3 regions of the Lelliottia sp. GFLA7 genome follow, and region 1 is predicted to be linked to each of the others. Evidence: predicted binding sites of a transcription regulator. Region 1 holds the regulator's gene; each other region holds the start of a gene.
What was found. Region 1 encodes sigma-54, which starts transcription at its own class of promoters, with help from an activator protein. Its sites were predicted from a motif close to GTTGGCACANNTTTCGCTNT; they were not measured.

Region 1 (10,536 bases):
CTTTCACAGCAGACGGCGAAAAATCTGTTTTTGTGGGATGATCGAAGCTGGGTGCGAAAAGGGCTGGAAGCCGGGTTGACGGTCGGGATGGAAACGGTCTGGAGTAAAAAACGCATCCTGACGGTGTACCTGAATATTGCTGAGTTTGGCGACGGGGTGTTTGGTGTCGAAGCCGCAGCACAGCGCTATTTCAATAAGCCCGCCAGTCGTCTGAGTCAGTCAGAGGCGGCGCTGCTGGCCGCCGTATTGCCTAACCCCATTATCTACAAAGCGAATGCGCCATCGGGATACGTCCGTAGTCGCCAGGCGTGGATTATGCGCCAGATGCGTCAGCTTGGTGGGGAAGGGTTTATGACCAGAAATAAACTGTACTGAGTGAATCTCAAGCCCCTTGGATGCATGCAAGGGGCGAAGGGCAAACCGCTAAATCAGTCCTCGTCAAAGCCTGAGTTAAACAGCGCAACGACCGCTTCCAGCGCCTCAACTTCTTGCGGACCGGTGGCTTCGACTTCAATCTGGCGACCTTTGGCGGAATCGAGCATGAGTAGCGCGATAACGCTGTTGGCTTCGGCTTCGGTGCCTTCGTCGTTACGCAACAACACTTCAGCGTCAAAACCCTGCATCAATTCAAACAATTTCATCGCTGGACGGGCGTGCATGCCCAGCTTGTTGGTGATCTCAACGGTATGTTTTACGGTCATGTTTTGCGTTTTTCCAGCGTGCGATGACGAGACTGAACGTTTTTACCGCGTGAGCGGAAATAGTCGGCCAGCTGTTCAGCAATATACACCGAACGATGTTTACCGCCGGTACAACCAATGGCTACGGTCAGGTAGCTGCGGTTGTTGGTTTCCAGCATAGGTAACCATAGCTCAAGGTAGCTTCGCGTCTGGTATATAAAATTGTGAACTTCTGTATGTCTGTCGAGGAATGCTGCGACAGGCTTATCCAGACCGGTCATTGGGCGCAGTTTAGGGTCCCAGTGCGGGTTGGGTAGGAAGCGCACGTCAAACACATAATCCGCATCGATAGGGATCCCGTGTTTGAAGCCAAACGATTCGAATACCATGGTGAGCTCACGCTCACGTTTGCCCAGCAAGCGGGTGCGCAGCATTTCGGCCAGTTCATGAACCGACATCTCGGAGGTGTCGACAATCAAATCGGCACGGGAACGCAGCGGCTCCAGCAAATCGCTCTCTTCGTCGATAGCGCTCTCAAGGGAGAGATTTTTGCTGGAAAGCGGATGCAAACGTCGGGTATCACTGTAGCGACGAATCAGCGTGTTGCGATCGGCATCCAGGAACAGCAATTGCGGAGTGAAGGTTTCTGGCAGGCTGCTCATCGCCTGCTCAAAGACTTCCGGCGATTCCGGCATATTACGGACGTCGATGCTGACGGCAGCTGAAATTTGTCTGTCAGCTAGCGTACGCGCCAGTTCTGGTAGCAGCACGACCGGAAGGTTATCGACGCAATAAAAACCCATATCTTCGAGTGCTCGAAGGGCCACGGATTTCCCCGAGCCCGAACGACCGCTGACGATCATCAGCACCATGTTCCGTTTCTCCTCGCGCCTGCAGATGTGGAGGCCATCTTGTGGTTACGCATCATCCTGATTGCCTTCCGCTTCGGTGATAATTTGATACAGTTCCTCATCACTTTGAGCTGCGCGCAGACGGCGGCAAATTGTTTTATCTGCCAGACGCTTGGCCACAAGCGAAAGCGTATGCAAATGGGTTTTGGTCTGGTCAGCAGGCACCAGCAGAGCGAAAAGCAGATCGACGGGCTGGTTATCGATCGCATCAAAAGCGATCGGCGTTTCCAGTTGGACAAAGACGCCCACGGCGCGCAGTGTGTCCTCCTCCAGCTTGCCATGCGGAATGGCAATACCATTGCCGATACCGGTACTGCCCATTTTTTCACGGGTCAGAATGGCCTCAAACACCACCTGAGGTGGCAGGCTTAACTGTTTTGCGGCCAGTTCACTGATGATTTCCAGAGCGCGCTTTTTGCTCTGGCAGTGAACGCCACTGCGGGTACATTCCTGGTTAAGGACATGACTTAATTGAAGACCGGAATCGTTGTTCATCATAATTTCACCTAAGCGCTAACTGTACAAATGGCCTGTTGTGTATCACAACAGGCCGCCCTGCACCCGTTAACTGCTCGGACAATTAGTGTTGTTTCAGTTTATCTTTATGTTTATTAAGCTGTCGCGCAAGTTTGTCAATCAAGCCGTCGATAGCCGCGTACATGTCTTGCCCTTCCGCACTGGCATGGATTTCGCCCCCGTTTATGTGCAGGGTTGCGTCCGAGATATGAGTCACTTTCTCCACTTTCAACACAATGTAGACCTGATTGATCCTCTCGAAATACTGCTCCAGCTTGGCGAATTTTGTATTCAAAAAGTCGCGTAAAGCCTCAGTGATTTCGACATTGTGTCCTGTGATGTTGAGCTGCATAGTGTCTTCCTTATCGGTTGTGTCAAACCAGTTGTTTACGCTGGTTAGACGGCGGAATGGATAAAGACTCTCGATACTTCGCAACAGTACGACGTGCCACCATGATACCCTGATCGGACAGCATGGTGGTTAACTTACTGTCACTCAGTGGCTTCGCGGGGTTTTCCGCGGCGATCAACTTCTTAACCAGAGCACGAATTGCCGTCGACGAGGCTTCGCCGCCGCCTTCGGTATTCACATGACTGGAGAAGAAATACTTAAGCTCAAAAATACCACGCGGGCTGTGCAGATACTTCTGCGTGGTCACACGCGAAATGGTCGATTCGTGCATCTCAACGGCTTGAGCAATATCTGCCAAAACCATCGGTTTCATAAATTCTTCGCCCTGCTCAAAAAAGCCTTGCTGCTGTTCCACAATGCAGCGACTCACGCGTAGCAGCGTATCATTTCGGCTTTCGAGGCTTTTGATCAGCCATCGCGCTTCCTGAAGATTGCTACGAATATATTGATTGTCGGAGTCGTTCCGCGCACTGGTGCACATGGAAGCATATTGCTGGTTGATTTGCAGGCGGGGAATGCTGTCGGAATTGAGTTCTACGGTCCAGAGACCGTTGTGCTTTCGGACCAGAACGTCAGGAATCACATATTCGGGTTCGCCGGTTTGGATCGATTGCCCCGGCCGGGGATCGAGCGACTGGATCAGATTCACCGCTTCCTTCAGTACATCTTCTTTGAGTCGCGTCACGCGCATCAGGCTGCGGAAATCATGATTCGCCAGCAAATCCAAATGTTCGCTGATAATCAGTCGCGCTTCGTCGAGTCTTGGCGTCTCTTTTGCAAACTGAGAAAGCTGGATCAGCAAACAGTCGCGCAGATCCTTTGCTGCGACGCCGACAGGGTCAAAGCGTTGAATGCGCTTGAGAACGGCTTCGATCTCGTCGAGTTCGATTTCGCTATCACCCATGCTTTCCAGAATTTCGTCCAGGGTCACCGTTAAATACCCGGTGTCATCCACGGCATCGACAATGGAAGTGGCAATCGCGCGATCGGTTTCGGTGAAAGGGGTCAACTCCACCTGCCACATCAGGTAATCCTGTAGCGACTGCGTGGTCTCACCCTGATAAACCGGTAACTCATCATCCTGATAATCAGCGCGCGTTCCGGAAGGGGTTCCAGCGGTGTAAATTTCATCCCAGCTGGCATCTAGCGGTAACTCGTCAGGCATCTCTTTTTGCTCAAGGGCATCTGCCGTATCGAGCGTTTCGGTATCCTGCTTTTCCTGGGTATCTACCTCTTCATGAAGATCGGTTTGCTCCAGCAGTGGATTACTGTCCAGCGCTTGCTGCAGTTCCTGCTGAAGTTCTAACGTTGACAGTTGCAACAGACGGATCGCCTGTTGTAACTGTGGCGTCATCGCCAACTGTTGGCTGAGCCTTAATTGCAAACCTTGCTTCATGTTCAGGGCGTTTTTCTCCGGTCCTGCGTAACTTAACCTCTACCCTATCAGAGTCTGAAGTCTTCCCCAAGGTACACGCGCTTAACATGTTCATCTTCGAGGATTTCGAGTGGCGTGCCGTGAGCAATTAAATGACCCTGGCTGACGATATACGCGCGCTCACAAACGGCCAGCGTTTCACGCACGTTGTGGTCGGTAATCAGCACACCGAGACCGCTGTCGCGCAGATGTTCGATAATGCGTTTAATGTCGATAACGGAGATGGGGTCGACGCCTGCAAATGGTTCATCCAGAAGGATAAATTTCGGATTGGCTGCCAGGGCACGAGCAATTTCTACTCGGCGGCGTTCACCCCCCGAAAGTGCCTGGCCGAGGCTGTCGCGCAGGTGTTCGATATGGAACTCTTCCATCAATTCGTTGGCGCGATCCTGACGCTGCTCAGCGGTCAAATCGTCACGGATTTGCAGGACGGCCATCAGATTGTCGAACACGCTTAGACGGCGGAAAATAGACGCCTCCTGCGGCAGATAGCCAATCCCGCGACGCGCGCGAGCGTGCAGCGGCAGCAGGCTAATGTCTTCATCATCAATGATGATGTTGCCCGCATCGCGCGGAACAATGCCAACCACCATGTAAAAGGTGGTGGTTTTACCTGCACCGTTAGGACCCAACAGGCCAACAATTTCGCCGGAGTTAACGGTCAGACTGACATCTTCCACGACGCGGCGGCCTTTATAGGCTTTGGCGAGGTTTTTTGCAGTTAATGTTGCCATAACGAATTAGTTACTCTTTTTCTGTGCGGGAGCCTGGGTTTTCCCTTTGTCCTGCAGCTGAGACGGAACCAGTACGGTTGTCACGCGCTTACCTTTCTCGCTGGATGCCTGCATTTTCTGCTCTTTCACCAGATAAGTGATCTTATCGCCGGTGATGTTGCTGTCCAACTGCTCTAGATAAGCATTGCCGGTCAGGATGACAAGGTCCTTCGCCAGCTCATAGTGCATGTGCGAGGCGTGGCCTTTAACCGGCTTACCGTTATCCTGCATTTGATAGAACGTTGCCGGATTGCCGTAGCCATCAATAATTTCTTTGCCTTGTTCACCGCCAGGACGGGTGACAACCACTTTATCGGCATTGATTTTGATGGTGCCCTGCGTCATCACGACGTTGCCCGTGAAGGTCACAACGTTCCCCTGCATATCAAGTGACTGAGTGTCAGACTCGATATGAATAGGTTGCTCAGTATCTCCTGTCACCGCAAGGGCAGGGAGACTGGCGGCCAGCAGCGCGCTGGCGATAACAAAATTAAGGCTGAGTTTGTTTATTTTGAATTTCATATGAGGTTCTAACCTTTTCAATCAGCTCGGCGTTTTTGCTGCGTAAGTTCCCGCGCATTCTCAAACCGCTGGAATTAAATGTAGTGCCGTATAACGTCACCAGATCTTGCGACGTCACATCCTGAGTCACCAGGTTGATCTGCGCATTATCTGTCGTAATTTTGCGTAGTTGAGAGTCAGCGGTCAGGGCGTTCACTTCTACGTGACCGTACAGATAAAGCATACGGTCATTTGTCAATTTTGCTCTGTCAGATTTGATCGACCAGGTCGGCACCTTATTGGTGTCAAACGTGGTCATGACCGGCTGAGTAAACCACGAGATACCTTCATCGGAAAAATACTCAACGTGCTGGGCAATTAAGCGATAGTTCAGCGCGCCTTCCGGGCTGTAAACCACCGTGTCGCTGTGATCGCTCTTATAGGTCGGATCGTTAGTGGCGACCACTTCTGCTGGCGCATCGTCATTGTCAGCGAGATTCACGCCAATCAATATCAACACGGCCAGTGAAAGCAGAATGATAACCCAACGTCTGGTTTTACTCATATCGATTGCCCTTTGGCCTCATCAAGCTTGCCCTGTGCCAGCAATAACAAATCGCACACCTCGCGAACGGCACCGCGCCCCCCGTTGATCCGGGTGACATAGTCCGCGCGCGGGATCAGCAGAGGATGTGCATCGGCGACGGCGATACTTAACCCCACTTCAGCCATCACCGGCCAGTCAATCAGGTCGTCCCCGACATAGGCCACATTCTCAGGTGCGATGGCCAGTTTCGCCAGTAAATCTCTGAAAGCGACCATTTTGTCAGACTGGCCCTGATACAGATGGGTGATGCCCAATGTCTCACAGCGATCTTCTACCAGTTTAGCCTTACGCCCGGTGATAATGGCAACTTCTATCCCGGATGTGAGCGCACAACGAATGCCGTAACCGTCGCGCACGTTAAATGCTTTCAGCTCTTCGCCGTTATTGCCCATAAAAATCAAGCCATCGGAAAGAACGCCATCTACATCCAGAATCAGCAGACGAATCTTTTCCGCCTGCGTCATCATTTGCGTGCTTACCGGACCATAACAGGTTGCAAGGGATGCACCCGCATTACTCATTGTCTTATCCTTCATTACACTACGCCTGCGCGCAGAAGATCATGCATATGTACCACACCCAGCAGTTGGTCGCCATCGGCAACCATGACGGCGGTAATATGACGGGACTGCATTAGGTTCAAAACTTCGACTGCCAGCGTGGCGGGACGGACTCTGATGCCGCCTGGCGTCATTACGTCGGCGATACCCAGCGTGCGGACATCAACGCCCATATCAAACACACGGCGTAAATCGCCATCAGTGAAGATCCCTTCGATATTCATCTGGTCGTCGCAAATCACCGTCATGCCGAGATTTTTACGCGTAATTTCCAGCAAGGCGTCGCGCAGCGGGGCATCTTTACTGACGCGAGGGATCTCTGCGCCCGTATGCATAATATCATTTACCCGCAGCAGTAGCTTACGTCCCAGCGCACCGCCAGGATGAGAGAGCGCGAAATCTTCTGGCGTGAAGCCTCGTGCTTCAAGAAGCGCAACGGCGAGGGCATCTCCCATCACCAGCGCAGCGGTCGTGCTGGAGGTCGGCGCAAGGCCGAGTGGGCAAGCTTCTTTCGGCACTTTCACGCATAAATGAACATCGGCCGCGCGCGCCATCGTGCTTTCTGGTCGGCTGGTCATGCAAATGAGCGGGACGTGGAGTCGTTTCAGCACGGGAATCAGCGCCAGAATCTCGTTGGACTCACCCGAATTCGACAGGGCGATAACGATGTCCTGCGGCGTCACCATTCCGAGATCGCCATGAGCGGCTTCACCGGGATGAACGAAGAATGAGGATGTTCCGGTACTGGCGAACGTCGCGGCCATTTTGCGCCCAATATGACCCGATTTGCCCATGCCCATCACCACGACTTTGCCCGCGCAGGAGAATATTTTCTCGCACGCAAGGCTGAAATCCTGATTAATGTATTGATCTAACTGCGCCAGACCTTCACGTTCAATCTCCAGAACTTCTTTGCCTGCTTTTTGAAAGTCAAAACCCGGTTGCAATTCTATTTGCGACATAATGCGTTCCGTTTACCCAGAGAGAAGAGGCGACAGCCAGTACAGCATCGCCATCCATACGATAAAACCACCCGTCAGCAAAGCACCCGCGCCTTTGCCAATTTGTTGTTTACGTCGCCAGCACAGCAGGGCGAAAATGATACTGACAATGAGCATCACCCCGTAATCGCGCGAGAAGGCCAGCGGATTAAATGCCCCTGGCGCAATCAGCGCCGGTAAACCCATCACGATAGCGATGTTAAAGATATTGGAGCCAATGATATTGCCAATCGCCATATCACCTTCGCCTTTACGTGCGCCGGCAACGGCGGTAGCCAGTTCTGGCAAACTGGTGCCAATCGCAATCACAGTCAGGCCGATAGTGAGCTCACTGATGGCGTAGAAATTGGCCAGTACGGTGGCATTGTCAACGACCATACGCGTGGCCATTGGCATGATAATCAGCGCGATGCCCAGCCACAGCAGGGCGACGGGCAGGGTGCCTTCGCGAGGCAGTTCCGCAACTTGCTCACGCGTCAGGCTGTCATTTCCCTGCTTTTCCGCCAGACGCGCAATTTTAACGATATACAGCAGCCAGATGACCGCCAGCGCAATGAGCAGGATGCCGTCATCCAGCGTGAGTTGCCCGTCATAAAGCACGTAACCTGCCAGCAGGCTGACAATTAACATTAGCGGCAATTCGCGGCGCAGAACATCAGAATGCACGCGAAATGGATGCATCAGCGCGGCGAGGCCGAGGATCAATAATATATTGACGATGTTAGAGCCAATTGCCGTCCCAATCGCGAGGTCAACCTGACCATGAAGAGACGCTGAAGCAGAGACGATAATTTCTGGAAGCGATGTTCCGACACTCACCACGGTCATCCCGATGATAAGGGGCGGTATGCCAAAAAGCCGACACAGGATGGATGCTGCAAAAACCAGGCGGTCAGCACTGTAGACCACTAACAGTAAACCGATTATTAACAGTGCCGTTGCTAAAAGCATCAAAAATCCTTTATTCAGGTATACTCGCCGGTCCACTGAGAATGAATCTCTGGCGCCGCATGCAGTCTGTAGACGTAACGATTCTCTAATTTTGACTTTATGCGTCGGAAAAGTAAAACAAATGCCAGCTTTCGCTAACCTGTACAGGCAATATTCTGCAAAAATGTCGGGTTTAAGGCTGAATTAAGCGCCATGCTTAACCTCAAAGGGAAAGAAAGGAATTTTAAATGAGCCAAACAATGGCGAATTTAGTCGATGTCCGTGACGTCAGCTTCTCCCGCGGCAACCGATTGATCTTCGAAGACATTACATTGACGGTGCCGCGTGGCAAGATCACTGCGATCATGGGACCATCCGGCATCGGCAAAACAACGCTGCTGCGTCTGATCGGTGGACAGATCCCGCCAGACAGCGGCGAAATTCTTTTTGACGGCGAAAATGTGCCTGAGATGTCGCGAACGCGCCTCTACACCGTGCGTAAGCGCATGAGTATGTTGTTTCAGTCGGGTGCGTTATTCACCGATATGAACGTCTTTGATAACGTGGCGTATCCGCTGCGTGAACATACGCATTTGTCCCCTGAACTACTGAAAACGACGGTCATGATGAAGCTTGAAGCGGTGGGGCTGCGTGGCGCTGCCAAGCTGATGCCTTCTGAGCTGTCTGGCGGAATGGCGCGGCGTGCGGCGCTGGCGCGTGCTATCGCGCTGGAACCCGATTTGATCATGTTCGACGAACCTTTCGTCGGCCAGGACCCTATTACCATGGGCGTGCTGGTTAAGCTGATTTCAGAACTTAACAGTGCACTCGGCGTCACCTGCGTTGTGGTCTCTCATGATGTCCCCGAAGTGCTGAGCATTGCGGATTACGCTTACATTGTGGCGGATAAAAAAATTGTGGCGCACGGGGGGGCTCAAGAATTGCAGAATAACTGCGATCCACGGGTTCGACAGTTCCTGGACGGTATTGCGGATGGCCCTGTGCCGTTCCGCTATCCCGCGTGTGATTATCATCAAGATTTATTGGGAATAGGGAGTTAAGCCACTGATGCTGTTAAATGCGTTGGCCGCTCTGGGACACCGTGGCATAAAAACCATCAGGACGTTCGGGCGTGCCGGGTTGATGTTGTTCAATGCGCTGGTAGGCAAGCCGGAATTTCGCAAGCATGCGCCATTGCTGGTACGCCAGCTCTATAATGTCGGCGTACTGTCGATGCTCATTATTATCGTGTCCGGTTTGTTTATCGGTATGGTTCTTGGGCTGCAAGGCTACCTTGTTCTAACGACGTACAGCGCTGAAACCAGCCTCGGTATGCTGGTGGCTCTTTCTCTGTTGCGCGAACTTGGACCGGTTGTTGCGGCGCTGCTTTTTGCCGGACGCGCGGGTTCTGCGTTAACTGCAGAAATTGGTTTGATGCGCGCAACGGAACAGCTTTCCAGCATGGAAATGATGGCGGTTGATCCTCTGCGTCGTGTTATCTCTCCGCGTTTTTGGGCGGGTGTGATCTCGCTACCTCTGCTGACTATTCTGTTTGTGGCCGTCGGAATTTGGGGCGGTTCGCTGGTGGGCGTGCAGTGGAAAGGCATTGACGCGGGCTTCTTCTGGTCCGCGATGCAGGATGCGGTTGATCTGCGTATGGATCTCGTGAACTGCCTGATTAAAAGCGTGGTCTTTGCGTTCACGGTTACCTGGATTGCGTTGTTCAATGGTTACGATGCGATACCGACCTCTGAAGGGATTAGTCGCGCGACAACGCGCACTGTAGTTCATTCGTCGCTGGCCGTACTGGGTCTGGATTTTGTGCTCACCGCACTGATGTTTGGGAATTGAGTTCATGCAAACAAGAAAAAGTGAAATTTGGGTAGGTGTGTTTCTTGTGCTGGCGCTGTTGGCTGCACTGTTTATTTGCCTCCGCGCGGCGGACATCACCTCAATTCGGACTGAACCCACTTATCGTCTCTATGCGACATTCGATAATATCGGGGGCCTGAAGGCGCGTTCACCGGTTCGTATCGGCGGCGTTGTGATTGGCCGAGTAGCGGACATTACTCTCGATGAAAAAACCTATCTGCCGCGGGTAGAAATGGAGATCGAAGAGCGCTACAACCACATTCCGGACACCAGCTCGCTCTCCATCCGTACTTCCGGTCTGTTGGGTGAACAATATCTGGCGTTAAACGTCGGCTTTG
Region 2 (10,536 bases), on a different contig from region 1:
GGAGACACAGCCCTTCCGCTGGCCGCGTCCGCCTGCGGATTTCACTATCCGGCACAGTGCGGGTGGGGCGATGGCAACCCAAATCGTGCCGGATGCCGCCACGTGCCCGGCGTGCCTTGCGGAAATGCGCGACCCGCGTGAGCGCCGCTATCGCTATCCGTTTATCAACTGTACCCACTGCGGGCCGCGCTTTACCATTATTCGCGCTATGCCCTACGACCGTCCGGCAACGTCGATGGCGCATTTCCCGCTTTGCGCCCCGTGCGAAGAGGAGTACCGGAATCCCGCCGATCGCCGTTTCCATGCCCAGCCTGTCGCTTGCCCGGACTGCGGACCGGAACTCGAATGGCGCTCGGGTGACGAACGTTTTTCACATGAAAACGCGCTGCAGGCGGCGGTAAAATTGCTCAAAGCCGGTGGAATTGTCGCCATCAAAAGTCTCGGCGGTTTTCACCTGGTATGCGATGCACGCAATATTCAGGCGATCTCACGGTTGCGGGAGCGCAAACATCGCCCGGCTAAACCGCTGGCGGTTATGGTGGCGGATGTCGCGCGTTTACCCGCCCCCATTCAGAAATTATTACGATCACCTGCCGCGCCCATTGTCCTGACATCAAAAACATTTCTCCCTGAGCTGCCGCATGAGATTGCGCCTGGTCTGGACACAATTGGCGTGATGCTCCCTTCGAATCCGCTACAGCATTTGCTGATGGATGACATGGCCTGTCCGCTGGTAATGACGTCCGGAAACCTCAGCGGTAAACCCCCTGCGATGACCAATCAGCAAGCGCTGGATGACTTGGGCACTTTCGCTGACGGATTTTTGCTGCACAACCGCGACATTTTGCAGCGAATGGATGATTCCGTTGTGGACGACGAAGGCGCGATGCTGCGTCGTGCGCGGGGCTACGTGCCGGATGCGATAGCGTTGCCTGATGGGTTTACGGATATTCCGCCAATGCTGGCGCTGGGCGCAGACATGAAAAATACGTTTTGTCTGTTGCGCGGCGGGCAGGCGGTGCTGAGCCAGCATTTTGGCGATCTGGGCGACGAGGGCGTTGAGAGCCAATGGCGCGGCGCGCTTGCGGTAATTCAGCAGATGTATGATTTCCGCCCTGAGCACATCGTGTGTGACGCGCACCCGGGCTATCGCAGCGCACAATGGGCGACCAAAATGGCGCTGCCAAAACAGACGGTGTTGCATCATCATGCCCATGCGGCGGCGTGTCTGGCCGAAAATGGCTGGCCGCTGGAGGGCGGCGATGTTATCGCGCTGACGCTCGACGGTATCGGAATGGGTGAAAACGGTGCGCTGTGGGGCGGCGAGTGCCTGCGGGTGAATTATCTGACCTGCGAACACGTGGGCGGATTGCCTGCCGTAGCGCTGCCAGGCGGCGATCTGGCGGCGCGGCAGCCGTGGCGAAATCTGCTCGCACACTGCCTGGCATTTGTTCCTGACTGGCTATCGCGGCCTGAAACGCGCCCAGTGCAACAGCAAAACTGGCCGCTGCTGGCTACCGCAATTGCCAGGGGCATCAACGCGCCGCTGGCGTCTTCCTGCGGACGGTTATTTGATGCCGTGGCCTGTGCGCTTGCGATTGCGCCAGAGGTGCAAAGCTATGAAGGCGAAGCGGCCTGCAAACTGGAAGCGCTGGCGACGCGGTGCGCCGGCGTTCAACATCCCGTTACGATGCCGCTTAAAAATACTGTGCCTGACTTAGCCACATTCTGGCAGCAGTGGCTCAACTGGCAGGCGGAACCCGATGAACGCGCATGGATATTTCATGACGCGCTGGCGAAAGGGCTGGCAGATTGGGTTCGCTATCACGCCGAACGGCTGTCTCTTTCCACGATTTGCTTTAGCGGTGGCGTGCTGCATAACCGATTGCTGCGGGCACGCCTGCAATTTTACCTCGCGGACTTCCAACTGCTTTTCCCCTCGAAATTGCCTGCGGGCGATGGGGCGATCTCTTTCGGGCAAGCGGTAGTCGCCGCCGCCCGCATCTGCTCACAAAGGAACTCACATGTTACGACTCATCCGTAGCGAACCCCGCGCGGCGCTTTTGCTCTCAATTCTGGCAATGGCGAATCTGCTTGCCTGGGGCTGGGCGTGGCGAACGTTTAGCGGCAGTACGGCGCTGATGGCAGCCAGCCTGCTGGCGTGGTGTTACGGGCTGCGGCACGCGGTTGATGCCGATCATATTGCCGCCATTGATACCGTGACGCGTAAAATGATGCAGCAAGGCCAACGACCTTCGGGCATCGGGGCGTGGTTCTCTTTGGGTCACTCCACGATTGTGGTGCTGGCGACGATAGCCATTGCCGCCACGGCGACGGCATTTCAAAAGAACATGACCTGGTTTCACGAAACGGGCAGCGTGATTGGTACCGCTGTCTCCGCGACGTTCCTGCTGGCGATGGCGCTGGTCAATATGGTGATTTTACGTGGCGTCTGGCGCAGTTTTCAGGCGCTGAAAAAAGGGCGCGTGACGCGTGTTGACGCAGAGCTCCCGGTGACGGGCGGCGTGATGAGCAGGTTATTTGGCGCGACGTTCCGGTTGGTGAGCAAAAGCTGGCAGATGTATCTGGTCGGTTTCCTGTTTGGACTGGGGTTTGACACTGCCACCGAAATTGGCGTGCTGGGGATCTCGGCCGCCAGCGCATCACACGGAATGTCAGTCTGGTCGATTATGATTTTCCCAGCGCTGTTTGCCAGCGGGATGGCGCTGATTGATACGATTGATAATTTACTGATGGTCGGGGCTTACGGTTGGGCGTTCAATAAACCGCAGCGCAAGCTCTATTACAATATGACCATCACCGGCACCTCGGTCGTGGTGGCGCTATTTATCGGCGGGCTGGAAGCATTGGGCCTGCTGATGGATAAGTTCCGGCTTAGCGGCGGCATCTGGAATGGCGTGGCGATGGTCAACGATAACCTGGGTAACGCGGGATTTTTCGTGGTCGGTTTGTTTATTGCCTGCTGGTTAATCTCGATGCTGAATTACCGTTGGCGTGGTTACGATGCGCTTGAATACCAAAAGTGTGAATAAAAAAAGCCCCGGGACACCGGGGCTGCGGATCATAAAATCCTAACGTTAAGCAAGAGGGGCAAGAGACTGAGGGTTAAACGGGTAACGATTTCAGCAGAGCGAAAGCCTCCTTCATGCGATCTTCGCTGACCACAAAGGCACGGAGCTGACCGTCATTATCCATTCCACGCGCCACCATCCCTTGTGTTTCAAGCGTAATTTGCCAGTTCAGATCCTGACGCTGCGTTTCGCCTGCGAGATGCAGCGGCAATTCAGGCGTTTTCACTTTCACCAGCATGGCGGGTAATTTCAGCGGTGTGCTCGCGCCAAGCAGATTTTTCGCTAAATACATCGCGCTGATCTGAATGGGTTGCAGGAATGGCAGCACCTGGCCGTTTATTTCTGCACAATCTCCCAGCGCATAAATATCGGGCTGTGTGGTTTGCAGATAGCTGTCGACCTTCACACCGAGATGGGTTTCTGCGCCGGCCCGGCGGGCGAGCGCGGTTTCTGGACGCAAACCGGTTGCGGCAACTACGACGTCGATTTCCACGCTGCGGTTCCGGTCGAGCTTCGCGCGAATCCCGGTGTCGGTTTTTGTCAGGCTCTGTAACTGTGATTTCAGCAGCTGATGCACGCCCATATCCGTCAGGCGATGCTGTAAGCGACTGCTGACTTCTGCCGGCATCAGGGCTGATAAAATACGGGCAGCATGATCAACCAGCGTCACGGATTTACCAGCGCGGCAAAAATCCATTGCCAGTTCGGTGCCTATCAGGCCCCCGCCAACAATCATCACCCGCTGGGCGTCGCGAAGCGTGGTTTCGCAAGCCTTGTACTCCTGCTGACTGTTTAGCGTCAGCATGAGCTCATGTCCTTCAATTAGCGGCACAAAAGCCGACGCACCCGTTGCCAGCACCAGTTTATCGTAATGCCACTGTTTATCTTTGGCCTTCACACAGTGCGCGGCGGCGTCGATATCGGTTACCCAGGTGTAAGGGAAAAGACGCAGGTTGAACTGTTCGGCAAACTCCCCCGCCGTCTGGCGGGTGAGGTCGTCTGCACGCTGGCTCTGGCTGATGACGTGGCTGAGATCCGGCTTGTTGTACTCGTCCATACTGTCAGCGGCGATGAGCGTCAGCGGCACATTCGCGTCTTGTTTGCGGATATTTTTCACCAGCTGACGGGCGGCAAAACCCGAGCCGATGATCACGATTCCGTGGCTCATTTTGCCTCCGTTGCCAGGACGTCAAAAACGTCTTTACCGAGTGAACATTCCGGGCACAGGAAATTATCCGGTACGTCGCTCCACGGCGTGCCTGGCGCAACGTCCTGAAGCGGCTCGCCCAATGCAGGATCGTAAACCCACTGGCAAACGCTGCACTGCATGCAGGGGCCAAGATCTGCTGTCGCAGCGGCGGCGCAGGCGCAATTTTCCTGCTGTTGTGCCGGTTTGACTGAAGCTTCCGGCAATGGAGCGAGCGCCCACTGACGTGCAATTTCACGGCCATGCTGGCGGCAAATTTCCAGCGCATCGACGTCCGGGCGCCATTTCGCTTTCAGGCTCATCGACATTTCGAAACCGGCATCTTGCAAGCGCGTGGACAGGCGATCAACCGCGCCGCCGCTCCAGCCGTGGGAGCCAAAAGCACTGGCCCGTTTGTTACGAAAACGCAGGCCCGTCATCTCTTCGACCAGACCGGCAATCTTCGGCATCATCACGTTGTTCATGGTCGACGTTCCCACCAGCACGCCTTTGGAGCGGAAAACGTTGGTCAGGATTTCGTTTTTATCGCTGCGCGCCACGTTGAAGATTTTCACCGCCACGTTCGGGTCAACTTCATTAATACCCTGAGCAATGGCGTCTGCCATCATGCGGGTGTTGTTGGACATGGTGTCGTAAAACAGGGTGATGCGGTCTTCCTGATAATCCGCCGCCCATTTCAGATACAGTTCCACAATTTGCGTTGGGTTTTCGCGCCACACCACGCCGTGGGAGGTGGCAATCATATCCACTGGCAAATTGAAGCCGAGAATCTCAGTGATTTTTGGCGTCACCAGACGGCTGAAAGGCGTCAGGATGTTGGCGTAATAGCGCTGGCACTGTTCAAACAGTTCGGTCTGATCCACTTCGTCGTTGAACAGGCGCTCGTCGCAGTAGTGCTGACCAAAAGCGTCATTGCTGAACAACACCGCGTCACCCGTCATGTAAGTCATCATGCTGTCGGGCCAGTGCAGCATCGGGGTTTCAACGAAGATCAGCTGTTTGCCGTTGCCAATATCCAGCGAGTCACCGGTTTTGACCGTGTGGAAGTTCCACTCCGGATGGTGGTGATGGCCGTTGATAGAGTCGATGGCGTTGGTGGTGCAGTAAATCGGGATGTTTGGGATGTAGGACATCAGCTCGGTCAGCGCACCGGCGTGGTCTTCTTCCGCATGATTAATGATGATGTAGTCGATGGCGTCCAGATCGATTTCGCTACGCAGGTTCTGCACGAACTCGCGGCTGAATTTGTGATCGACGGTATCGATCAGGACGTTTTTACCTTCACGAATCAGATAGCTGTTGTAGCTGCTGCCGCGCAGAGTTTTGTATTCGGTACCATGAAAATCACGCACTTCCCAGTCACGTTGGCCGACCCAATGAATGTTATTTTTAACCAGAATAGACATAGCAACCTCAAATTAACACGGTGTTTTTAACTAAGATGATTTGCTTATATCAAGTTGCGTGCCAACTATTTAAGTTATTGATTTTAGTTCTTTTTAAAAATAATAACTCATGATGGGTAGTCAAAGTGACTATCTTGTTTGCTGTCAATATGACAACATATATTGTCAAAATGACAGCGAGGCGAAAATGAGTTTTTCTGTAGAGGTGCTGGCGAGAATCGCCATTGAACTGCAAACCGGTATTGGCCATCAGGATCGCTTTCAGCGGCTGATCTCCACGCTGCGCCACGTGCTGGATTGTGATGCGTCAGCGCTGCTGCGCTACGAAGGACGGCAGTTTATTCCGCTGGCGATCGACGGGCTGGCGCACGACGTGCTGGGGCGTCGTTTTACGCTGGAAGGGCACCCGCGTCTGGAGACGATTGCCCGTGCGGGTGACGTGGTGCGATTCCCGGCGGACAGCGATTTACCCGATCCTTACGATGGATTAATCCCTGGGCAAGAGAGCCTGAAGGTCCACGCCTGTATCGGCTTGCCGCTGTTTGCCGGACAGAATCTGATTGGTGCGTTAACGCTCGATGGCCTTGAGCCGGATCAGTTCGATACGTTTAGCGATGAAGAGCTGCGCCTGATTGCTGCGCTGGCCTCTGGCGCGCTCAATAATGCGCTGCTGATCGAACAACTGGAAAGTCAGAATATTATGCCGGGCAGTCCGGTCGCGTTCGAGCACGTCGCGCATACGGAAATGATCGGCCTGTCGCCAGGGATGATGCAGCTGAAAAAGGAGATCGAAATTGTTGCGGCGTCCGATCTCAACGTGCTGATCGGCGGTGAAACAGGCACCGGAAAAGAGCTGGTGGCGAAATCGATTCATGAAGCTTCGCCGCGAGCGGTCAATCCGCTGGTGTATCTGAACTGCGCCGCGCTGCCCGAAAGCGTGGCGGAAAGTGAGCTATTCGGGCATGTCAAAGGGGCGTTTACCGGCGCAATCAGCAACCGCAGCGGCAAGTTTGAAATGGCCGATAACGGCACTCTGTTCCTTGATGAAATCGGTGAGCTGTCGCTGGCGCTCCAGGCCAAGCTGCTGCGCGTGTTGCAGTACGGTGATATTCAGCGCGTCGGCGACGATCGCAGTTTGCGCGTCGACGTGCGCGTGCTGGCGGCGACCAACCGCGATCTGCGCGAAGAGGTGCTGGCCGGGAATTTTCGTGCCGATCTGTTCCATCGTTTAAGCGTATTTCCGCTGTCAGTCCCGCCGCTGCGCGAGCGTGGCGAAGACGTAGTGCTTCTGGCAGGCTTTTTCTGCGAGCAGTGCCGGTTAAAAATGGGATTATCACGCGTGGTGTTAAGCCCCGGCGCGCGTAGCCATTTGTTAAGTTACGGCTGGCCGGGAAACGTGCGTGAGCTGGAACATGCCATTCATCGTGCAGTGGTCCTGGCACGTGCCGCGCGTTTGGGCGACGACGTGGTGATCCACGCGCGACATTTTGCTTTGCATGATGAGGCAGCGCCTGCCGTGGCGCAGGAACTCCCGGCGATAGCCCATGAAAATCTGCGTGAGGCGACGGAAGCGTTTCAACGCCAGATGATTACCCGTGCGCTTGATCAAAATGGACGTAGCTGGGCGGCTTGCGCGCGAGCGCTTGAGATGGACGTCGCCAACCTGCATCGGCTGGCGAAACGCCTGGGGCTAAAGGGCTAAATAATCCCGGCTTGATAGAAATCTTGCAGGTTGATGGCACCGCAAAGCTTGCCGCTGTCGTCAACGACAGGTGCCGCGGTGATTTTACGTTTCATTAAGATCTCTTTGGCTTCGATGGCGCGGCTTTCGGCGTTTAACGTCAGTCCGCCAGCGGTCATTGCCTCACTGACGATAGCCTCCAGACCGCCGCCACCGACCAGCCAGCGGCGAAGGTCGCCATCGGTGAAGACACCTTTAACCAGACCCGTTTCGTCACAGACCGCGACCAGTCCCAGCCCGGTGCGGCTCAACTCCAGCATTGCGTCCATGACGCTGGTGCTGAGTTTGACCTGAGGAACGGCCTCTTCGGTACGCATCAAATGGTGAACTTTATTGAGCAGACGCGCGCCCAGCGCCCCCGCTGGGTGAGAGCGTGCAAAATCTTCTTCATTAAAACCGCGCGCCTGCATGACGGCCATCGCCAGCGCATCGCCCATCATCAGGGTATTAACGGTGCTGGATGTTGGCGCGAGGTGCATCGGGCAGGCTTCGCGTTCAACGGAAATATCCAGCGTCGCTTTTGCGGCCAGCGCCAGCGGTGAGCGGGACTTTCCGGTCATCGCCAGCAGCGCAACGGATTTTTCCTGCAAACGCGGAATGATCAAATCCAGCTCTTTTGCCGAGCCGGAATAGGAGATAAACAGCATCACGTCACGGCTTTCGATCATCCCCAGATCGCCATGCAGGGCTTCTGCCGGATGGACAAAAAAGGCAGGTGTACCGGTGCTGGCGAGTGTCGCGGCAATTTTCTTACCGATATGCCCGGATTTACCAATGCCTGCGACAATCACTTTGCCTTCACATTGAATAATGGTGTTGGCTGCACGGACAAAATCATCGCCCAGCCTTTCTGGCAGGCGGCTGGCTTCCTGCAGTTCCAGCATTAATGTCTGACGGCCTGTGTTTAGCAGAAAATCACTCATTTTTATCTCCGGTTATAATCCCTTGCGCTTCGTGCCCTGGCAGAACGACAGAAACGTGGCTGCGCCCATGATAGTGCATTCTCCTGGTGGGGATCCTGCCCAATACCGAAAGATTTTGCTTCGCGCCACAGAACTCCTTCCTTGAGGTGTCGCGGATGCTTTACCATACTTGCCACTTATCGAATTCTTTCAATGGATGTCTCATGGTCAAGCGTCGTTACGCAGCGCTCATTCCCGCGCTGATTATGCTTGCTGCCTGTAGCAGCAAACCGAAAACAGAGGAAGTTCAACAGACGGCTGGCGCGCCCTCCGGCGGTTTTCTGCTGGAGCCGCAGCACAATGTCATGCAGATGGGCGGTGATTTCGCCAACAACCCTGCGGCCGAACAGTTCATCGATAAGATGGTGAGCAAGCACGGTTTTAATAGACAGCAACTGCACGAAATTTTGTCCCAGGCCAAACGTCTGGATTACGTGCTGCGCCTGATGGACAGACAAGCGCCAACCGCGCAGGCGCCCACAGGGCCGAACGGTGCGTGGCTGCGCTATCGTAAACAGTTCATCACCCCGGACAACGTGCAAAACGGCGTGGCATTCTGGAATCAATATGAAGATGCGCTGAACCGCGCATGGCAGGTTTACGGCGTTCCGCCTGAAATCATCATCGGCATTATTGGCGTGGAAACCCGCTGGGGCCGCGTGATGGGCAAAACGCGCATTCTTGATGCGCTGGCGACGCTCTCCTTTAACTATCCGCGCCGCGCAGAATATTTCTCATCAGAGCTGGAAACCTTCTTGCTGATGGCGCGCAACGAGCAGGACGATCCGCTGGATCTGAAAGGCTCATTCGCGGGCGCAATGGGTTACGGCCAGTTTATGCCGTCGTCCTATAAAGAATACGCCGTGGACTTTAACGGTGACGGGCATATCAATCTGTGGGATCCGGTGGATGCCATCGGTAGCGTGGCGAATTACTTCAAAGCACACGGCTGGGTGAAAGGCGAGCCGGTCGCCGTGCAGGCCAACGGTCAGGCGCCTGGGCTGGAAAATGGTTTCAAAACCAAATACAGCGTGGCGCAACTGGCGTCAGCCGGGTTAACGCCGATGCAGCCGCTGAATAATAATCAGCAGGTGAGTTTGCTGCGTCTGGATATTGGTACGGGTTATCAATATTGGTACGGGCTGCCGAATTTCTACGTGATTACCCGCTACAACCACAGCACGCACTACGCGATGGCGGTGTGGCAATTGGGTCAGGCGGTTGCGCTGGCGCGTGTGCCTGCGGCGTCTCCGTTTAGTCAGTAAGTTTCCCACCGCTGAATGATTTGCCGGAGCAGGGTTTCATCTCCGGCAAATCATCAGGTCGTTGTTTGATACTTAGCGCCTCATCTTTACTGCTACCGCTAAGAAGTGCAGCGGTAACATTTCGCCACACTCCATCATCATCTTCTGCATTTACATCTGCGCCGCGATTTATTAATGTTATGTTATAACATAAATATCGGTGTCAATATGTCTATTTCACTTCTCTCTCTTTCCGCGCTGGCGCGACTCCTGATGGCGTTCGGGTTGATAGCGATTATCGCTTTGGCGGTGCGCTGGGCGGTGATCCTCCCATGATTGAGCTACAAAATCTGGTGGCCGGATATGACGGCCAGCCGGTCACTCAGGCGCTGAATGGCGTCATTGAGCGCGGCAGTATGACGGCGATTGTCGGCGCGAATGGCTGCGGGAAATCGACGCTGCTGAAAACGCTCGCGGGGTTTATTCCTCCGGTGAGCGGCGCATTTCGCTGGCCGGAAAAACATCCGGTTATCGGCTGGCTGGCGCAGCGCCACTCGCTGGAAGCGCAATTTCCCCTGACCGTTCAGGATGTGGTGAGTATGGGCTGCTGGCCTGGTATCTCTTTATTGTCGGGGTTGCAGCGTAAAACGCGTTTGCGTATCGCCAGCGCGCTCGAGCGGGTGGGGCTGCAGGCGCAGGCTGCATCGACGATTGATGAACTCTCCGGTGGTCAGTTCCAGCGCATGCTCTTTGCCCGAGTGCTGGTGCAGAACGCGCCGCTGGTGATGCTTGATGAGCCTTTCACTGGCGTGGATGAAACCACCTGTAACGTGCTAATGGAATTGATGCTGGATATGTATTTGCAAGGGCAAACCGTCCTGGCG
Region 3 (10,536 bases), on a different contig from region 1:
ACGTCGCGCAGCACGCCGCAGACTTCTACTTTTGCCTGGTTTCCATCGATGGAATGAATTTGTCCCGGAACGCCTATGCACATCGTTCGTTCTCCAGCCACGCGAGCCAGCTTTCCATGCCGTCTCCGCTTGTAGCGGACACTAGCAGGATCTGAATATCCGGGTTCACTTCGCGCGCGTACGCCAGGCATTTATCGACATCGAAATTCAGATACGGCAGCAGGTCGATTTTATTGAGCAGCATCAGCGAGGCAGCGGCAAACATATGCGGATATTTCAGCGGCTTGTCTTCCCCTTCGGTGACGGACAGCACTGCAACTTTGTGACGCTCGCCCAGATCAAAGCTCGCCGGACACACCAGATTGCCGACGTTTTCAATAAACAGAATGCCGTTATCGGCCAGCGGCAGACGCGGCGCAGCGTCGGCAATCATTTGCGCATCCAGATGACAGCCCTTACCGGTATTGACCTGAATAGCCGGGGTGCCGGTTTCGCGGATGCGTGCGGCGTCATTCACGGTTTGCTGATCGCCTTCGATAACCGCGCACGAGACGCTGCCGTTCAGGTGCTTGAGCGTTTCGGTTAGCAGAGTGGTTTTGCCTGAGCCGGGGCTAGAAACCAGGTTCAGCACCAGCTGTTGACGAGCGGCAAAGCGCGCGCGATTACGTGCAGCCAGCTGATTGTTTTTGTCCAGCACGTTGATTTCGACTTCCAACATTTTGCGCTGGCTCATGCCTGGCGAATGCGTCCCCGCTTCGCCGTGGCCGTAATGCAGATCGCCCGCATCCGACTGCTTCGGTGTGAACCGAATGCCGGTTAACGCCGCCGTGACGCGCGGTGCAGGGGAGAAAGGGGCGGAGCGAAACGCGGAGTGCGGGCGATGCTCATCGCCCTCGATATACAGGTTGCCTTCGGCGCAACCGCAGGTACTACACATGATTTACTCCTGGTCTATTTCGAGGCGCTGGATCTGCAAACCGTCGTCCGCCACGATGCGCAGCCCGACGTTCTGGCACTGCGGACAGAGGCGCACTTTAGAGGAGAGCAGCGTGACGTATTGCTGGCAGTGTTCACACCAGCATTCGGCCTGCTGTTCTTCTATATACAGCTGACAGCCTTCTGCCAGCGTGTCGCGGCACACCAGCTCAAAGCAAAAGGTGAGGGCGCTGGTTTCGACGCAGGAAAACGCCCCCACTTTCAGCCACACACCTGTCACGCGTTTCGCGTTGTGCGCTTTTGCCTGCTGTTCGATTAACTCCAGCGCTCGCTGGCAGAGGGTGATTTCGTGCATGACGCCTCCTCAATGATTTGCCCCATTAATGCAATAACGATGCCAGCTTAATTTTGATTAGGGTGTGACGATGACGCTGCTGACGAAATGACACGTCGACAGGCTGTCATTGACAGTTTGGATTGGATTAAATTCTATAAATTTCAACATGATAAAAATTGGCACAAAATCTGCTTAACAGCCGTATCTCCATTAACCGGATACCTGAGATGACTATTTGGGAAATTAGCGAAAAGGCGGATTACATCGCGCAACGCCATCAATCACTGCAGGAACAATGGCAGCATTACTGTAATTCGCTGGTTCAGGGGATCACCCTGTCAAAAGCGCGTCTGCATCACGCCATGAGCTGTGCGGCACAAGAGGATTTGTGCTTTGTCCTGTTCGGCCACTTCATGATTTACGTCACCCTGGCGGACACGTTTAACAGCCACACCATTCAGTACTTCGTCGAGACTAAAGAGGGCGAAAGAGAGCTGATTGCGCAGGCGCAGTTGATGGCCGACGGCATGGTTGACGGTCACGTTAGCAACCGCGATCGCCAGCAGGTGCTTGAACACTATCTGGAAAAAATCGCACCTGTTTACAACAACCTCTATTCCGCGGTTGAGCACGATTTACCGGTGGATTTAAAAGCGCTGGTGAGCGAGCCGCGCACCGTCTGATGTTTACGTGTCGAGACGTGTCGATATGACACTTTTTCGTCAAAAATGACTATGTCCTGAGGACTCCCCGGTGAACCGTTTTGTAATAGCTGACTCGACGGTCTGCATTGGCTGTCATACCTGTGAAGCGGCGTGTTCAGAAACGCACCGCCTGCACGGGTTGCAGTCGATGCCACGTTTGAAAGTCATGCGCAATGAGAAAGAGTCTGCGCCGCAGCTCTGCCATCATTGTGAGGACGCCCCCTGCGCGGGTGTCTGTCCTGTCAACGCCATCACCCGCGTTGAGGGTGCTGTGCAGCTCAATGAAAGCCTGTGCGTGAGCTGCAAACTGTGCGGCATCGCCTGTCCATTTGGTGCCATTGAATTTTCCGGCAGCCGTCCGCTGCACATTCCTGCCAATGCTAATTCGCCAAAAGCGCCCCCTGCGCCACCGGCTCCGGCGCGCGTCAGTACGCTGCTGGATTGGGTGCCTGGCGTGCGTGCCGTGGCGGTGAAATGCGATTTGTGCAGCTTTGACGAGCAAGGCCCAGCCTGTGTTCGCACCTGTCCGACAAAGGCGCTGATTCTGGTGAATATTCGTGATATTGCGCGCAGCAGCAAACGCAAACGTGAGCTGACCGTGAATACCGATTTCGGCGATCTGTCGCTGTTTCAGACGCAAAATGAGGGGGCGAAATGAACGCTGTCGATTTAGTTATCAGCGCTGTAGCGTGCCTGACGGTGACGGCGGTTCTGTCACTTCTCCTCTCGTTTTATAAACCGCTGAGCGGCTGGGTTGCCGGGCTTGGCGGCGCAGTGGGCAGCGTGATGACGTTCGCTGCGGGTGTTGTCGTGTTGACGCGCGGGCTGAGTGCCGCGGCGGTGATTCCTGTTATCCATCACAGCATTGCCCTTACGCCGCTCAACGCCATCTGGCTGGTGACCTTTGGTTTGTGCGGGCTGTTTATCAGCCTGTTTAACATCGACTGGCATCGTCATTCGCAGACCAAACCGAACGGGCTGTTGGTCAATTTGCTGCTGGCGACCGCCATTTGTGCCGTAGTCGCCAGCAATCTCGCGGCGCTGGTGGTGATGTCCGAAATCATGGCGTTATGCGGGGTGTTTCTCACCGGATGCACGCAGTCTGGCAAGCTGTGGTTTGCGCTGGGACGCCTGGGAACGCTGCTGCTGGCGCTGGCGTGCTGGTTAACGTGGCAACGCTACGCCACGCTGGATCTGGTGTTGATCAATGAACGCACGCAGTTGTTGCCATTAGGTGCCGACATCTGGCTGCTGGGGATGGCTGGCTTCGGTTTACTGGCGGGGATTATTCCGCTGCACGGCTGGGCTCCCCAGGCACATGCGAACGCTTCTGCTCCTGCCGCGACGCTGTTTTCAACCGTGGTGATGAAAGTCGGTCTGTTCGGCATGTTGACGCTGACGCTGGTGGGTGGACAACCGCCACTGTGGTGGGGCGTGGTGCTGTTGCTGGTCGGGATGCTCACCGCTTTCGTGGGCGGACTGTATGCCCTGATGGAGCACAATATCCAGCGTTTGCTGGCGTACCACACGCTCGAAAACATCGGCATCATTTTGCTGGGCTTTGGCGCAGGCGTGACCGGGCTTGCATTGAACCAACCGACCTTGATTGCGGCCGGATTTATCGGCGGGCTCTACCACCTCATCAACCACAGCCTGTTTAAAAGCACTCTGTTTCTGGGCGCGGGCAGCGTCTGGTTCCGCACCGGGCATCGCGACATCGAAAAGCTCGGCGGGATCGGCAAAAAAATGCCGCTTATCTCGCTTGCCATGCTGGTCGGGCTGATGGCGATGGCCGCACTGCCGCCGCTGAACGGCTTTGCGGGCGAATGGGTTATCTACCAGTCGTTCTTTGCGCTCGGCCAGAGCGACGTGTTTATTGCACGCCTTCTTGGCCCGCTATTGGCGGTGGGTTTAGCCATTACCGGGGCGCTGGCGGTGATGTGTATGGCGAAAGTGTATGGGGTGACGTTCCTGGGCGCGCCACGTACCCGTGAAGCCAGACAGGCCTTTAGCGCACCTTTCCTGATGACGACGAGCGTGGTTCTGCTGGCGATGTGCTGTATCGCTGGCGGCGTTGCAGCGCCGTGGCTGCTGCCGCTGTTGGGAACGGCTGTTCCGCTGCCGCTGACGACAGCGCACACCACCGTTTCTCAACCGATGATTGCGCTGCTGCTGATTGCCGCGCCACTGCTGCCGTTCGTGCTGATGCTGTTCTTCAAACGCGATCGCCTGCCTGCCCGTTCGCGCGGCGCGGCATGGGCCTGCGGGTATGAACACGAAGAATCCATGGTGATCACCGCCCACGGCTTTGCGATGCCGGTAAAAGAAAACTTTTCTGCCGTGCTGAAACTGCGCGAAAAGCTCAATCCGGTGGGCTGGGTTCCTGGCTGGCAGAGCACTGCCGCACCCGGCTTATTCCGTCGCCTCGCCGTGATCGAACTGGCGGTGCTGGTGGTGATTGTGATTTCACGAGGAGCCTGACATGAGTTTGTTACTGGCATTACTTCAGGCGCTGGTGTTGTTCGCCGTCGCGCCACTGCTCTCTGGCGTGACCCGCGTGGCGCGTGCGCGGATGCATAACCGTCGTGGTCCAGGCGTGCTGCAGGAATATCGTGACCTCTTCAAGCTGATGGGGCGTCAAAGCATTGCGCCCGATGCGGCGGGCTGGGTGTTTCGTCTGACGCCGTTCGTGATGGTCGGCGTGATGCTGACCATTGCCACCGCGCTGCCGGTGGTGACCGTGTGGTCACCGTTGCCTGTTTTGGGCGATCTGATCACCCTGATTTACCTCTTTGCTATCGCGCGCTTTTTCTTTGCCATTGCGGGCCTGGATACCGGCAGTCCGTTTACCGGCATCGGGGCCAGCCGCGAGGCAATGCTGGGCGTATTAGTGGAGCCGATCCTGCTACTGGGATTGTGGGTCGCCGCGCAGGTCGCGGGATCTACCCATATCAGCTTTATCACCGATACCGTCTATCACTGGCCCGTTGCGCGGAGCATCCCGCTGATTCTGGCGCTGTGCGCCTGCGCGTTTGCCACTTTTATCGAGATGGGCAAACTGCCGTTCGACCTCGCGGAAGCGGAGCAAGAGCTGCAGGAAGGCCCGCTCACCGAATACAGCGGCTACGGCTTTGCGGTACTGAAGTGGGGCATCAGCCTCAAACAGCTGGTGGTATTGCAGATGTTTGTCGGGGTCTTTTTCCCGTGGGGCCAAATGATCCACTTTTCCGTTGGCGGTCTGCTGCTGGCCGTGGTGATTGCCGCGCTCAAGCTGATGGCTGGCGTCCTCATTATCGCCCTGTTTGAAAACAGCATGGCGCGACTGCGGTTTGTTGCCACCTCACGCATTACCTGGGCTGGTTTTGGTTTTGCATTTTTAGCATTCGTCTCCTTGCTGGTGGCGTGATTACAGAGAGTCAGAGCATGTCAGAAGAAAAAACAGGTCAAAACTATCTCGCCGCGCTGCATCAGGCTTTCCCCGGCGTAGTGCTGGAAGAGTCCTGGCAGACCAAAGATCAGATAACCGTCACCATCAAGGTGAACTATCTGCCCGAAGTGGTGGAGTTTCTTTATTACCAGCAGGGCGGCTGGCTGTCGGTGCTGTTTGGTAACGATGAGCGTCAGCTGTGCGGCAATTACGCGGTCTACTACGTGATGTCGATGGAGCAGGGTGTGAAGTGCTGGCTCACCGTACGCGTCGAAGTGGATCCGAATAAACCGGAATATCCGTCCGTCACGCCGCGCGTGCCCGCGGCCGTCTGGGGCGAGCGCGAAGTGCGCGACATGTACGGTCTTGTGCCGGTGGGTCTGCCGGATGAGCGCCGTCTGGTATTGCCGGACGACTGGCCGGACGAACTCTATCCGCTGCGTAAAGACAGCATGGATTATCGCCAGCGCCCAGCGCCGACAACCGACAGTGAAACCTACGAATTCATTAACGAGCTGGGCAGCAAAAAGAACAACGTGGTGCCGATTGGCCCGCTACACGTCACCTCCGATGAACCGGGCCATTTCCGTTTGTTCGTCGACGGTGAAAACATTATCGACGCCGATTACCGCCTGTTCTATGTCCATCGCGGTATGGAAAAACTGGCGGAAACCCGCATGGGTTACAACGAAGTCACCTTCCTGTCTGACCGCGTGTGCGGCATCTGCGGCTTTGCCCACAGCACCGCCTATACCACCTCGGTCGAAAACGGCATGGGAATTGTGGTGCCGGAACGTGCGCAGATGATCCGCGCCATTTTGCTGGAAGTGGAACGTCTGCATTCGCACCTGCTCAACCTGGGGCTGGCCTGCCACTTTGTCGGTTTTGATTCCGGATTTATGCAGTTCTTCCGCGTGCGTGAAGCCTCCATGAAAATGGCCGAGATCCTGACCGGCGCGCGTAAAACCTACGGCCTGAATCTGATCGGCGGGATTCGTCGCGATCTGCTGAAAGACGACATGATCCAGACCCGCCTGCTGGCTCAGCAGATGCGCCGCGACGTGCAGGAGCTGGTCGATATGTTGCTCAGCACGCCAAACATCGAACAGCGTACCGTGGGCATTGGTCGTCTTGATCCGCAAATCGCCCGCGATTTTAGCAACGTCGGCCCGATGGTTCGCGCTAGCGGTCACGCTCGCGATACCCGCACCGATCACCCGTTCGTGGGTTATGGCCTGCTGCCTATGACGATTCACACCGAACAGGGTTGCGACGTGATTTCGCGTCTGAAAGTTCGCATCAACGAAGTGTTTACCGCGCTGAATATGATCGATTTTGGTCTGGATAACCTGCCGGGCGGCCCGCTGATGGTCGAAGGTTTTACCTATATCCCTAACCGCTTTGCTCTGGGTTTTGCCGAAGCGCCGCGCGGAGATGACATTCACTGGAGCATGACCGGCGACAACCAGAAGCTGTACCGCTGGCGCTGTCGTGCGGCGACTTACGCCAACTGGCCGACGCTGCGCTATATGCTGCGCGGCAACACCGTCTCTGATGCGCCGCTGATCATCGGTAGCCTGGATCCGTGCTACTCCTGCACCGATCGCATGACGGTGGTCGATGTGCGTAAAAAGAAAAGCAAAGTGGTGGCGTACAAAGAGCTTGAACGCTACAGCATCGAGCGCAAGAACTCGCCGCTGAAATAAGGACGCGTGATGTTTACCTTTATCAAAAAAGTGGTCAAAACCGGCACGGTTACCAGCAGTTATCCGCTGGAGCCGATTCCGGTCGATAAAAACTTTCGCGGCAAACCTGAACACAATCCGCAGCAGTGCATTGGTTGCGCTGCCTGTGTGAATGCCTGCCCGTCGAATGCGTTGACGGTTGAAACGGATCTGGCCACCAAAGAGCTGGCCTGGCAGTTCAACCTTGGGCGCTGCATTTTTTGCGGTCGCTGCGAAGAGGTTTGTCCGACGGTCGCGATTAAGCTGTCGCAGGAGTACGAACTGGCGGTGTGGAAAAAAGAAGATTTTCTCCAGCAGTCGCGCTTTGCCCTGTGTCATTGCCGGGTGTGCAGTCGTCCTTTCGCCGTGCAAAAAGAGATCGACTACGCCATTGCGCTGCTGAAACACAACGGTGACGTCCGCGCAGAACATCACCGCGAAAGCTTTGAAACCTGCCCGGACTGCAAACGCCAAAAATGCCTGTTGCCGTCCGACCGCATTGATTTAACTCGCCATATGAAAGAGGCCAGCTGATGAGCCATTTACTCGGCCCGCGCGACGATAACGGTATTCCGGTGCCGATGACGGTGGATGAATCCATCGCCAACATGAAGGCGTCGCTGCTGAAAAAAATCAAACGCTCTGCCTACGTTTATCGCGTCGACTGCGGCGGGTGCAACGGCTGCGAGATTGAAATCTTCGCCACGCTGTCACCGCTTTTTGATGCCGAACGGTTTGGCATCAAAGTCGTCCCGTCGCCGCGTCATGCTGATATTTTGCTGTTTACCGGCGCGATGACCCGCGCGATGCGCTCACCTGCGCTGCGCGCCTGGCAGTCTGCGCCCGATCCAAAAATTTGTATTTCTTACGGTGCCTGCGGTAACAGCGGCGGGATTTTCCACGACCTTTACTGCGTGTGGGGCGGCACCGACAAAATCGTGCCGGTCGATGTCTATATTCCTGGCTGTCCGCCGACGCCCGCGGCCACGCTGTACGGTTTCGCCATGGCGCTGGGTCTGCTGGAGCAGAAAATCCACGCTCGCGAGCCGGGTGAAATCGACAATCAGCCCGCGACGATCCTGCATCCGGACATGGTGCAGCCGCTGCGCGTTAAAGTCGATCGCACTGCGCGCAGGCTGGCGGGATATCGCTATGGTCGCCAGATTGCCGACGATTATCTGCGTCTGCTGAGCCAGGGCGAACATCAGGTGACACGCTGGCTGGAGGCAGAAAACGATCCGCGTCTGAATGAGATCGTTGCCAATTTAAATCAGGTGGTTGATGAGGCGCGTATCTGATGAGTGAAAGGGTGGTGTTCAGTCAACTGAGCCGTAAGTTTATCGACGAAAACGATGCCACGCCGGATGCGGCGCAGCAGGTGGTTTATTACAGCCTGGCGATTGGTCACCACCTCGGGGTGATCGACTGCCTCGAAGCGGCGTTAAGTTGCCCGTGGCAAGAATACCTGGCGTGGATCGGCACACTGGAGGCGGGGAGCACCGCGCGGCGCAAGATGGAAGGCGTGCCGAAATATGGCGAAATCGTTATCGACAGTAACCATATCGCGATGCTGGCAAACGCGTTTGATGCGGCACTCGCTGTGCAATCCCCCGAGCAGCAGGCGTGGAGCAAAACCCTGCTCAGCATGCTGCACGATATTCATCAGGAGAGCGCCATCTACCTGATGGTGAGGAGGATACGTGACTGACGTTTTACTGTGTGTCGGCAATAGTCTGATGGGCGATGACGGCGCAGGTCCGCTGCTGGCGGAAATGTGCGCCGCACATCCGCAAGGAAACTGGATTGTGATTGATGGCGGCAGTGCGCCGGAAAACGATGTCGTCGCCATTCGTGAAATGCGCCCGGACCGGGTGTTGATTGTGGATGCCACTGATATGGGACTGAATCCCGGCGAAATCCGCCTGGTTGATCCGGACGATATCGCCGAGATGTTTATGATGACGACCCACAATATGCCGCTCAATTATCTGGTCGATCAGATTAAAGAAGATGTGGGTGAGGTGCTGTTTTTAGGCATTCAGCCGGATATTGTCGGTTTTTATTATCCGATGACGCCACAGATCAAAGCGGCGGTAGAGGTGGTTTATTCGCGTCTTGCGCAGTGGAAAGGGGATGGGGGATTCGATCAGCTGTAAGTTGTTGCCCTCACCCTAACCCTCTCCCACGGGGAGAGGGAATTTTTCTCTCACTCTGTTGAGTCGCTGCCTTTCTCCCTCTCCCTGTGGGAGAGGGCGGGGTGAGGGCATCAGGCTAATCCAGATCCGCGCCGTTACTCGCAATCACCTTTTTGTACCACCAGAACGATTTCTTACGAATGCGATCCAATGAACCGTTGCCCGCATCGTCACGATCCACATAAACAAACCCGTAGCGCTTGCTCATTTCGCCCGTCGATGCCGCCACCAAATCGATACAGCCCCAGGACGTGTAACCGATAAGCGGCACGCCGTCTTCGATCGCATCGCCCATTGCGCGGATGTGTTCGCGCAGGTAGCTGATGCGGTAGTCGTCGTTGATCTCGCCGTTAGCGTCAAATTCGTCTTTGGCGCCCAGGCCGTTTTCGACCAGGAATAACGGCTTCTGATAGCGGTCGTACATCATGTTCATGGTGATGCGCAGGCCCAGCGGGTCGATGCCCCAGCCCCATGCGCTCACTTCGATGTGCGGATTACGCAGCGATTTGACGATGTTTGCCGCGCTGGTGTTATTGGCGTTCATATCCGCCGAGGCGCAGCGAGAGGCGTAATAGCTGAACGACACAAAATCGACGGTGTTTTTCAGCAGCTCGTCATCGCCTGGGTCTTTAACAATCGTCACCCCTTTTTCGCGAAATACGCGGGCGGAGTAGGCCGGATAGCTGCCGCGTGCCTGCACGTCGATAAAGAACAGGTTTTCGCGGTCTTTCTCCAGCGCCATCCACACGTCTTCCGGTTTGCAGGAGTAAGGATAGAAATTACCGCCCGCCAGCATGCAGCCAACCTGGTTTTCTGCGTTCACTTCATGGGCGATTTTGGTCGCCAGCGCGCTTGCGACCAGCTCGTGGTGCGCGGCCTGATATTTCACCTGATCTTCGTTTTCACCTTCTTCAAACACCAGCCCGGCACCGGAGAACGGGCTATGGAGCATGATGTTGATTTCATTGAAGGTCAGCCAGTACTTCACCAGACCGTTAAACTCTTCAAAACAGGTGCGGGCATAACGGGCGAAGAAATCGACCATTTTGCGGTTACGCCATGAACCGTATTCCGTGACCAGATGCATTGGCACGTCAAAGTGGCACAGGGTCACCAGCGGTTCGATGTTGTGCTTTCTGCACTCTTCAAACACTGCGCGATAAAAGGCGATGCCTTCCTGATTGGGCAGCGGCTCGTCGCCGTTCGGATAGAG

Region 2: the regulator sigma-54 is predicted to act here: its motif matches at 5,752-5,771, upstream of norV (anaerobic nitric oxide reductase flavorubredoxin).
Region 3: the regulator sigma-54 is predicted to act here: its motif matches at 1,449-1,468, upstream of hycA (formate hydrogenlyase regulator HycA).

Annotation. Positions count from the first base shown of each region.
Region 1 is NZ_JBWLAQ010000005.1:80,909-91,444, forward strand. It holds gene mtgA (monofunctional biosynthetic peptidoglycan transglycosylase) at 1-375, shown strand, start outside; gene npr (PTS phosphocarrier protein NPr) at 429-701, opposite strand; gene rapZ (RNase adapter RapZ) at 698-1,552, opposite strand; gene ptsN (PTS IIA-like nitrogen regulatory protein PtsN) at 1,598-2,089, opposite strand; gene hpf (ribosome hibernation promoting factor) at 2,172-2,459, opposite strand; gene rpoN (RNA polymerase factor sigma-54) at 2,482-3,915, opposite strand; gene lptB (LPS export ABC transporter ATP-binding protein) at 3,963-4,688, opposite strand; gene lptA (lipopolysaccharide ABC transporter substrate-binding protein LptA) at 4,695-5,249, opposite strand; gene lptC (LPS export ABC transporter periplasmic protein LptC) at 5,218-5,793, opposite strand; gene kdsC (3-deoxy-manno-octulosonate-8-phosphatase KdsC) at 5,790-6,356, opposite strand; gene kdsD (arabinose-5-phosphate isomerase KdsD) at 6,371-7,357, opposite strand; gene AC07RN_RS15370 (calcium/sodium antiporter) at 7,370-8,347, opposite strand; gene mlaF (phospholipid ABC transporter ATP-binding protein MlaF) at 8,575-9,387, shown strand; gene mlaE (lipid asymmetry maintenance ABC transporter permease subunit MlaE) at 9,395-10,177, shown strand; gene mlaD (outer membrane lipid asymmetry maintenance protein MlaD) at 10,182-10,536, shown strand, end outside.
Region 2 is NZ_JBWLAQ010000004.1:19,930-30,465, reverse strand. It holds gene hypF (carbamoyltransferase HypF) at 1-2,044, shown strand, start outside; gene AC07RN_RS13180 (HoxN/HupN/NixA family nickel/cobalt transporter) at 2,025-3,053, shown strand; gene norW (NADH:flavorubredoxin reductase NorW) at 3,127-4,260, opposite strand; gene norV (anaerobic nitric oxide reductase flavorubredoxin) at 4,257-5,705, opposite strand; gene norR (nitric oxide reductase transcriptional regulator NorR) at 5,893-7,407, shown strand; gene gutQ (arabinose-5-phosphate isomerase GutQ) at 7,404-8,369, opposite strand; gene mltB (lytic murein transglycosylase B) at 8,573-9,673, shown strand; gene AC07RN_RS13150 (metal ABC transporter ATP-binding protein) at 9,985-10,536, shown strand, end outside.
Region 3 is NZ_JBWLAQ010000004.1:34,345-44,880, reverse strand. It holds gene AC07RN_RS13265 (HypC/HybG/HupF family hydrogenase formation chaperone) at 1-83, opposite strand, end outside; gene hypB (hydrogenase nickel incorporation protein HypB) at 74-937, opposite strand; gene hypA (hydrogenase maturation nickel metallochaperone HypA) at 941-1,291, opposite strand; gene hycA (formate hydrogenlyase regulator HycA) at 1,501-1,956, shown strand; gene AC07RN_RS13245 (4Fe-4S dicluster domain-containing protein) at 2,027-2,635, shown strand; gene hycC (formate hydrogenlyase subunit 3) at 2,632-4,458, shown strand; gene AC07RN_RS13235 (respiratory chain complex I subunit 1 family protein) at 4,460-5,383, shown strand; gene AC07RN_RS13230 (hydrogenase large subunit) at 5,401-7,110, shown strand; gene AC07RN_RS13225 (formate hydrogenlyase complex iron-sulfur subunit) at 7,120-7,662, shown strand; gene AC07RN_RS13220 (NADH-quinone oxidoreductase subunit B family protein) at 7,662-8,426, shown strand; gene AC07RN_RS13215 (formate hydrogenlyase maturation HycH family protein) at 8,426-8,836, shown strand; gene hycI (hydrogenase maturation peptidase HycI) at 8,829-9,284, shown strand; gene AC07RN_RS13205 (6-phospho-beta-glucosidase) at 9,400-10,536, opposite strand, start outside.